4 regions of the Klebsiella sp. PK18 genome follow, and region 1 is predicted to be linked to each of the others. Evidence: predicted binding sites of a transcription regulator. Region 1 holds the regulator's gene; each other region holds the start of a gene.

Region 1 (2,204 bases):
CCTCAACGCTGAGATGATGCTGCTGGCAAACTGCCTCCAGCCTGCCGCGCAGGCCATGGCCATGGCCCTGGCTTGGCATAATCAACGGCAGGGAGGTGAGCTGGTCAGGGGAGATGTGGTCCTCCTGCAGGGGGGCCAACAGCGCATGGGTGCCAATCAGGAACAGGCGTTCTTCCAGCACCGGTCTGGCGCTCCAGCGCAGGATCTTTTCCTGCTGGAAAACGATAGCTAAATCGAGCTGGCGGGTGTTGATCATCCGCTCCAGATTACCGGAGAGGCTTTCCACCAAATGCAGGCGCACGTCGGGATAGCTTTCGCGCATCGCATTGATGAACGGGACGCCGAGAACGGAGGCGGTGCTGGGGGCCATGCCGACGCTAACGTGGCCTGACAGGCGCGCCTCGCGGGCGGCGAGGATGGCATCATCGGCATGGCGCAGCGCCAGCTGTGCCTGCGAGTAGAAAGCGAGACCCGCGCTGGTGGGCGTGACCCCGCGGGAGGTCCGCTGCAGCAGGCGAATGGCCAGTTCGTTTTCCAGGCGTGCGATCTGCTGGCTGAGCGCCGAGACGCCGATATTAAGATCAAGCGCGGCGCGCCCCATGCTGCCGGTTTCAACAATGCGCACAAAATAGCGTAGCTGGCGAAGTTCCATATCAACTCTCCGGACAAAACGGGGACGCGGGAAGGTCACCTGTGGGACGAGAGCGGTAAGGGCAGCAGAGGCGCCCATAAAAAAGCCAACCGGCAGGTTGGCTTTTCAGTCTCAGCGAAGCGGGGAATTATTTTTCCACCGCGTCGTGGGCGTGTTCGTCCTCGCGGCAATCACCTTCCGCACAATGACCGTACAGATACAGACTGTGGTTGGTCAGGCGGATGCCGTGGCGGGAGGCAATTTCACGCTGGCGTAATTCGATCGAGTCATCGCTGAATTCGATCACTTTGCCGCAGTCGAGGCAAATCAGGTGATCGTGGTGATGCTGCTGGGTCAGTTCGAAAACGGATTTACCGCCTTCAAAATTATGACGAGTCACGATACCGGCATCATCAAACTGGTTGAGTACGCGGTAAACGGTCGCCAGACCGATCTCTTCGCCCATGTCGATCAGGCGTTTATATAAGTCTTCCGCACTGACATGATGGTTATCCGGTTCCTGCAGCACTTCAAGGATTTTCAGTCGAGGAAGTGTGACTTTCAGGCCAGCCTTCTTTAATGCGGTATTGTTGTCAGTCATGCGGAATCTGTCCTGTTGCTAAACGATCTACTTCCTTCAACGGAAGTCATACAGAAATTAACCCGACGTAATGCGTCTCATTATAGAACTGCCACTGGTAAATGAAAACTGCAAGCATCAGGCCTGGTTTGCTGTCAAAAACGAGGCACCAGCTACAAACTGCGTCACGTGCCTCGTAGAATCAGAGGACATTGTACAGATATGTGATTAAAAGTTAAAAACTTGTAGCTATTAGTTTGATTGCTTTTGTCTATTAATGCGACGCAACTCAATGATTGCGCCGCTTAATCATCAGGCGTTTTTGATTTCTTCGAGGTGCAGCTCTTCGGCAACCTGCTTCACCCATTTCTCAACGCGCTCGTTGGTCAGCTCCGGCTGGCGGTCTTCATCAATGGCGAGGCCGACGAAGTGGTCGTCATCTGCCAGGCCTTTGGAGGCCTCAAAATGATACCCGGCTGTCGGCCAGTGACCGACGATGGTCGCGCCGCGCGGCTCAATGATGTCGCGGATGGTGCCCAGCGCGTCGCAGAAGTATTCTGCGTAGTCTTCCTGGTCGCCACAGCCGAACAGCGCCACCAGTTTACCATTGAAGTCGATCTCTTCCAGCGTCGGGAAGAAGTCGTCCCAGTCACACTGCGCTTCGCCGTAGTACCAGGTCGGGATACCGAGCAGCAGAATGTCGTGGGCTTCCAGGTCTTCTTTGCTGCTTTTGGCAATGTCGTGAACATCAGCAACATCTTTACCAAGCTGCTTTTGAATCATTTTTGCAATATTTTCGGTGTTGCCGGTGTCGCTGCCAAAAAAGATGCCGATGATTGCCATGAGTAAAATAACCTCTTGAAACTTAAATGATGTGGTAGGGACGCGATGCCCATAGATAACGGCAATCATAGCAGAACAGGCAAGGGCGCGGAAACAGCAATCACGCCCGACTGCACACTCTGCTACACGAATGCGGATTTTTCGCGGAAA
Region 2 (2,204 bases), 2.4 Mb from region 1:
AAAGAAGACAGTGGTATCTTTTTTGCCGGCGGTCAGGCTATCCAGGGCGTTAATCATATTCGCTTCGGTAATCGGGTCGTTGCCGAGGAACATGCTCTTATCCGCCTTCACCGACAGATAAATGGGTTTTTCCGGTCGCGGTTGCGGCTGGCTGGAGGAGGCCGGCAGATTCACCTTCACGTCAACCGTCGCCAGCGGCGCAGCCACCATAAAGATAATCAGCAGAACCAGCATGACGTCGATAAACGGCGTCACGTTGATCTCATGCATTTCGCCGTTATCGTCCAGATTTTCATTAAGACGCATCGCCATAGCCGATCAACCTACCCGTAATTTCTGCGCGCTACGCACCGGCTTCACACCGCTGGCGCTGAGGTCCAGGTCGCGACTTTGCAGCAGCAGCACCTGAGCGGCGACGTCGCCGAGCGAGGCCTTGTAGCTGCCAATCATGCGGGCAAAGATGTTATAGATGACCACCGCCGGGATGGCGGCGAACAGGCCGATGGCCGTCGCCAGCAGCGCTTCCGCGATGCCCGGCGCTACCACCGCAAGGTTGGTAGTCTGCGTCTGGGCGATACCGATAAAGCTGTTCATGATGCCCCAGACGGTCCCGAACAGACCCACGAACGGCGAAATGGCGCCGATGGTGGCCAGATAACCATTGCCGCGCCCCATATGGCGACCGACCGCCGCGACGCGGCGCTCAAGGCGGAAACCGGTGCGTTCCTTGATGCCTTCATTGTCTTCCGCACCGGCAGAGAGTTCGAGTTCGTTCTGCGCTTCATTGATAAGCTGGGTGGTCAGGCTCTTCGCCTCAAAGGCGCTGGCGATATCGCTGGCCTGATCGAGAGAGCGGGCTTCCGCCAGCTGCTGCTGTTCACGTTTGAGGCGACGCTTGCTGGCGAGGATTTCCGCCCCTTTGCCGAAAAAGATGGCCCAGGTGACGACCGACGCCAGAATCAGGCCAATCATCACCACCTTAACGACAATATCGGCATGATGATACATACCCCAAACGGAGAGATCCGCCTGCATCAAATTATTACCCACGCTCTATCTCCACGACGATAATCACAAAATCTGCCCACAATAATATCAAAACGACATCGAATTGATAGTGGTTCTCATTAGTATTTACACTGTGCAGCAAATCACGTTTATTTTCCTTGCGCTCACGCAGTAAAAAAGCGGCTTACTGCGGGCCTGGTAAAATTTTCGCCTGTATCGGCGCCGCACTGGTACAGAAAAGAAGATTCATGCTAGTTTAGACGTCCAGACGTATAAAAACAGGTTCATCAACATGGCTGATAAACATCTTGATACCGCGCTGGTCAACGCCGGACGGAGCAAAAAATATACCCAGGGCTCAGTGAACAGCGTGATCCAGCGCGCGTCATCGCTGGTTTTCGATACCGTGGAAGCCAAAAAACACGCCACCCGCAACCGGGCTAACGGCGAGCTGTTCTACGGGCGTCGCGGCACCCTGACCCACTTCTCACTGCAGGAAGCGATGTGCGAGCTGGAAGGCGGCGCCGGCTGCGCCCTCTTCCCCTGTGGCGCGGCCGCGGTGGCCAACACCATCCTGGCGTTCGTCGAACAGGGCGACCATGTGCTGATGACCAATACCGCCTATGAGCCAAGCCAGGATTTTTGTACCAAAATTCTCGCTAAACTCGGCGTCGCCACCAGCTGGTTCGATCCCCTCATTGGCGCCGATATTGCCCAACTTATTCGGCCGGAGACCCGCGTGGTGTTCCTGGAATCGCCTGGCTCCATCACCATGGAAGTGCATGATGTGCCAGCGATTGTCGCCGCCGTGCGTCAGGTCGCCCCGGAAGCGATTATCATGATCGATAACACCTGGGCGGCGGGGATCCTGTTCAAAGCGCTGGATTTTGGCATCGATATTTCCATTCAGGCAGGCACCAAATATCTGATCGGCCATTCCGACGCCATGGTCGGCACTGCGGTGGCGAACGCGCGCTGCTGGCCGCAGCTGCGTGAGAATGCCTATCTGATGGGGCAAATGCTGGACGCCGATACCGCCTATATGACCAGCCGCGGCCTGCGCACCCTGGGCGTGCGCCTGCGTCAGCATCATGAAAGCAGCCTGCGCATCGCCGAGTGGCTGGCGCAGCATCCGCAGGTGGCGCGGGTCAACCACCCCGCCCTGCCCGGCAGTAAAGGCCATGAGTTCTGGAAGC
Region 3 (2,204 bases), 1.4 Mb from region 1:
GCTTCCGGCGCTGCCTCCAGGATAACCGGCGGCCGCGACTCACTGGCAAATCGGGCATTCAGCGCCTGCAGACTCTCGTGATAGCTGGAGGAGCGGCGAACAAAGACGGTTTGGCCGGAGAGCTGCTCCAGGCTGTCGATCTTCGGCGATGCCGGCCCGGAGATCAGTAATTCTTTCACGTTGCTGTAGAGCGGCTGGGCGAAATCGACCTGGGCTTCCCGCGAGGGCGTGATGGTCAGATTGGCAGCCGCAATATCGCCTTTACCTTCATTAAGCGCGATAAAGAGATTATCCCGGCTGACCGGCACAAAAACGATATGCAGCTTCAGGTGGCGCTGTTTGAGCTTTTTATCCTTCGCCAACTGCTTATTCAGATCGTTTTCCAGCGCCATAAAGATATCGTGGGTTGCTCCGCGCTGGGTGCCTTTATCAATAAAAAAGAAGGTCTTGCTGTAGGTGGTTAATACCCGAATGGTGCGCCGCTCGGTCATGCCGGGCAGATCGCCTTTCCATGGCTGCAGCATATCGTCGATGTGGATCGACAGCGTATTGTCTTCGGTTGCGATTGGCGGCGCTTTTTCCGCCTCCGCCGCAAGAAGGATAGGGGCGAATAACAGCGCCGCGAGGCAGGTGAGCCAGGCGATAAACAGGCGTGATAGCAAGTTGGCGTTCATGGAGGAACACTCCGCAGGGGGATGTGGTTATTTTAGCAGAACGGCTGCCGTTAGCCGGGCACGACAAGGACGTAAAAAACATAACGATGCCGACAAATAGTCTTCTCCCATTTTATCGCTTGTTATTAATGTGCTTTTATCTTTACTTTAACTATGGAGATAATATGGCGGAAATGTGTGTTTTTAATGATAAATAGAAAAAGATGATGATATTTTTATTTTATTCTTCTCCATTTGTTTTGTTGTAACTGTTTGATTATTTGTGTTTATTTTATTTTTCCCCGATATTGATTATTATCATCTTGATAATGAATCTCATTTTTATTACCGTAGCACAGCACATTACTCTTATTATTCGCTGTCTGGATTACGCTATCAAAGAATAGCGCGCAGCGCTTTTTCTCTAATGATGAAACAGGGCACTTAATTTTATTATGCCTCATGCTGTTTTCTTATTCCCATGACTATCGGGAAGGGGCTGACCTACGCCAAAATCTGGCGAGGCGCAGAGGCGAGTATTTTATCCCATTGTTTTTTCAATTGGGGAAGGCGTTATGCCCGACAGCAACAGAAAACAGGGCATATTCTATGAAATACACGTCTCACTTCCCGCTGGGGATCGTCATTCCTTTGCTCGCCTGTAGCGTGCCGCTGCAGGCGGCAGAGAATATGACAGAACAATCGACGCGCGATAAGAGCACCCCAACGGCCGAAAACCAGGAGGAAACGATGGTGGTGACCGCTGCCAGGCAGAACCTGCAGGCACCGGGCGTGTCGACCATTACCGCAGAGGAGATTCGCAAACATCCCCCCGCCCGCGATGTATCGGAGTTAATTCGTACGCAACCTGGGGTAAACCTGACCGGCAACTCCACCAGTGGTCAGCGCGGCAACAACCGGCAAATTGATATCCGTGGCATGGGGCCCGAGAATACGCTGGTGCTGGTCGATGGTAAACCGGTGACCAGCCGTAACTCGGTGCGGTATGGCTGGCGCGGCGATCGTGACTCCCGCGGCGATACCAGTTGGGTGCCAGCGGAGATGATCGATCATATCGATGTGATCCGCGGCCCGGCGGCGGCGCGCTATGGTAATGGCGCGATGGGCGGGGTCGTCAACATCGTGACCAAACCGACCACGCCAGAATGGCACGGGTCGTGGAATACCTATATGAATGCTCCGCAGCACCGTAAAGAAGGGGCGACGAAACGTACCAACTTTAGCCTCAATGGTCCACTGTCGGACAGTGTCAGCTTCAATCTCTGGGGTAATCTGAGTAAAACCCAGGCTGATGCTCAGGACATTAACGCCGGGCATGAAGCGGAGCGTACCGGTTCCTACGCCGGTTCTTATCCCGCCGGACGTGAAGGGGTGGTGAACAAAGATATTCACAGTAAGCTACGCTGGGAGTTCGCCCCGATGCAGGCCCTGGAGTTTGAGGCCGGCTACAGCCGCCAGGGCAACCTCTATGCCGGCGACACGCAAAACACCAATACCAGTACGCTGGTGAAGAGTATGTACGGGAAAGAG
Region 4 (2,204 bases), 120 kb from region 1:
GAGGCTGAAGTTAGTGCGTTTGGTGGAGCCTTCATCCTTGTGCTCCGGGGCGTTCATATAGGTGTTCCATGAGCCGTGCCACTCATCGCCGGTTTTTTTGGTGATGATATTCACCACCCCGCCGGCGGCGCCGTTGCCGTAGCGGGCGGCGGCCGGGCCGCGAATTACTTCGATGCGTTCGATCATCTCCGGCGGCACCCAGCTGGTGTCGCCGCGGGTGTCGCGCTCGCCGCGCCAGCCAAGGCGCACGGAATTGCGGCTGGTGACCGGCTTGCCATCGATCAGGATCAGGGTGTTTTCCGGACCCATGCCGCGGATATCAATCTGGCGGTTATTGCCGCGCTGGCCGCTGGTGGAGTTGCCGGTCAGGTTGACCCCCGGCATGGTGCGAATGATCTCCGAGACGTCGCGCGCCGGCGGGCGTTTGCGGATCTCATCGGCGGTGATGGTGGAGACGCCCGGCGCCTGCAGATTCTGCTCGGCGGCGGTGACCACCATGGTCTCTTCAGCAGCGCTGTTTTTATCGTCGGTGGCGGTTTCCGCTGCGCTTAACGGAAAAGCAACCCCGTAAATTCCCAGATTGACCAGCAAGGCCAGGGATTTGATCCTGTTATTCATTGTTATTCCTGCTCTTTAGTCGCCACGTTCCCCAAACGCCCCTTCCCACCGGGAGGGGAGGCGGCATAAATGTTGCCGGAAGAGGGCAAAGGCACTCCGTCGCTAACTGAATAAGCTCTCTTCGACATGTTTTGTGAAAGACGCGCTTCCCACGGCGCGCTAATACGCTATTGCAAATGCAAATAGTTATCAATAATATTATCAATAAAGAATTACAATTAATTAAAAAAGTCACGCTATACATAGGGTTAATGACAGAATGTTAAGGACAGGAAGCGAGGAGTGGTGGCAAACCCTGCAGGGGCCGCAGTGCCGCGCAGTGGATGACGCCATCGAGGTGACGTTCTGGTGGCGGGATCCGGCGGGGGATGAAACGCACTCTCCGCGCCGTCGGGTATGGCTCTATATCACCGGGGTGACCGACCACCATCAGAATGCGCGGCCGCAATCGCTGACGCGTCTGCCCGGGACCGACGCCTGGTCCTGGCGAACCACCCTGTCGCCGACCTGGCGCGGTAGCTACTGTTTTATTCCCTCCGACCGTGACGATGATTTTTCCCCTGAGGTGTTCAGCGCTGACGCGCCCGACCGCGCGCTGCTGCGCGAAGGCTGGCGCAAACTGCTGCCGCGGGCGATAGCCGATCCGCTGAACCCGCACAGCTGGCAGGGCGGACGCGGCCATGGCGTGTCGGCCCTGGAGATGCCGCAGGCGCCCGCGCAGCCCGGCTGGGACCAGTTTAATGAGGCGCATCCTCCCGCCCGATGCCTTGAGTGGCGCAGCGCGCGTCTGGGCAACCATCGCCGGGTCTGGATCTACACCACCGGCGAGGCCGTCGACCCGCAAACGCGGCCCCTGGCGATCCTGCTCGACGGCCAGTTCTGGGCCGAGAGCATGCCGGTGTGGTCGCCGCTGGCCGCGCTGACCAACGAGGGGAGTCTGCCGCCGGCGGTCTACCTGCTGATCGATGCGATCGACAACCAGCGCCGCGGGGTTGAGCTGCCCTGTCACCGCGATTTCTGGCTGGCGGTGCAGGAGGAGCTCCTGCCGCTGATCCGCGGCCATGCCCCGTTCAGCGACCGCCCGGAGCGGACAGTGGTGGCCGGGCAAAGCTTCGGCGGCCTGGCGGCGATGTTCGCCGCCCTCAACTGGCCGCAGCGCTTTGGCTGCGTACTCAGCCAGTCAGGCTCGTACTGGTGGCCGCATCGCGATGGCTGCGGGACGGGCTTTATCGGCGAACAGCTTCGCCAGGGTGAGGTGTCCGCGGCCGGGCTGCGCATCTGGCTGGAAGCGGGCCAGCGTGAACCGATTATTTTTCGCGCCAACCAGGCGCTGTTGGCGCAACTCACTACGACACAGCAGACGATTTTCTGGCGTCAGGTTGACGGCGGGCATGATGCGCTTTGCTGGCGCGGCGGGCTGACGGCAGGGCTTATCCAGCTCTGGTAGCCTCTGCTGTCGCACCCTTAGCACCGCGCTTTACGACAGGAGTTTGATATGCAATTCAGTAACCCCTTCGACAATCCGCAAGGGCAGTTTTACATTCTGCGCAATGATCAGCAGCAGTACAGCCTGTGGCCGGCGCACT

Evidence for each region. The regulator Fur, encoded in region 1, represses iron uptake genes when iron is present. The targets are predictions, from matches to a motif close to ATAATAATGAGAACNACTATCAA.
Region 2: a site for Fur is predicted at 1,112-1,134, ahead of exbB (tol-pal system-associated acyl-CoA thioesterase). Genes of this name have one in related genera too.
Region 3: a site for Fur is predicted at 977-999, ahead of AC3EMD_RS25770 (TonB-dependent siderophore receptor). Genes of this name have one in related genera too.
Region 4: a site for Fur is predicted at 795-817, ahead of fes (enterochelin esterase). Genes of this name have one in related genera too.

What each region holds. Positions count from the first base shown of each region.
Region 1 is NZ_CM173493.1:3,899,160-3,901,363, reverse strand. It holds gene tcuR (tricarballylate utilization LysR family transcriptional regulator TcuR) at 1-652, opposite strand, end outside; gene fur (ferric iron uptake transcriptional regulator) at 780-1,232, opposite strand; gene fldA (flavodoxin FldA) at 1,524-2,054, opposite strand.
Region 2 is NZ_CM173493.1:732,338-734,541, reverse strand. It holds gene exbD (TonB system transport protein ExbD) at 1-312, opposite strand, end outside; gene exbB (tol-pal system-associated acyl-CoA thioesterase) at 319-1,050, opposite strand; gene metC (cystathionine beta-lyase) at 1,301-2,204, shown strand, end outside.
Region 3 is NZ_CM173493.1:5,260,501-5,262,704, reverse strand. It holds gene AC3EMD_RS25775 (MltF family protein) at 1-674, opposite strand, end outside; gene AC3EMD_RS25770 (TonB-dependent siderophore receptor) at 1,263-2,204, shown strand, end outside.
Region 4 is NZ_CM173493.1:4,015,156-4,017,359, reverse strand. It holds gene fepA (siderophore enterobactin receptor FepA) at 1-618, opposite strand, end outside; gene fes (enterochelin esterase) at 878-2,065, shown strand; gene AC3EMD_RS19590 (MbtH family protein) at 2,114-2,204, shown strand, end outside.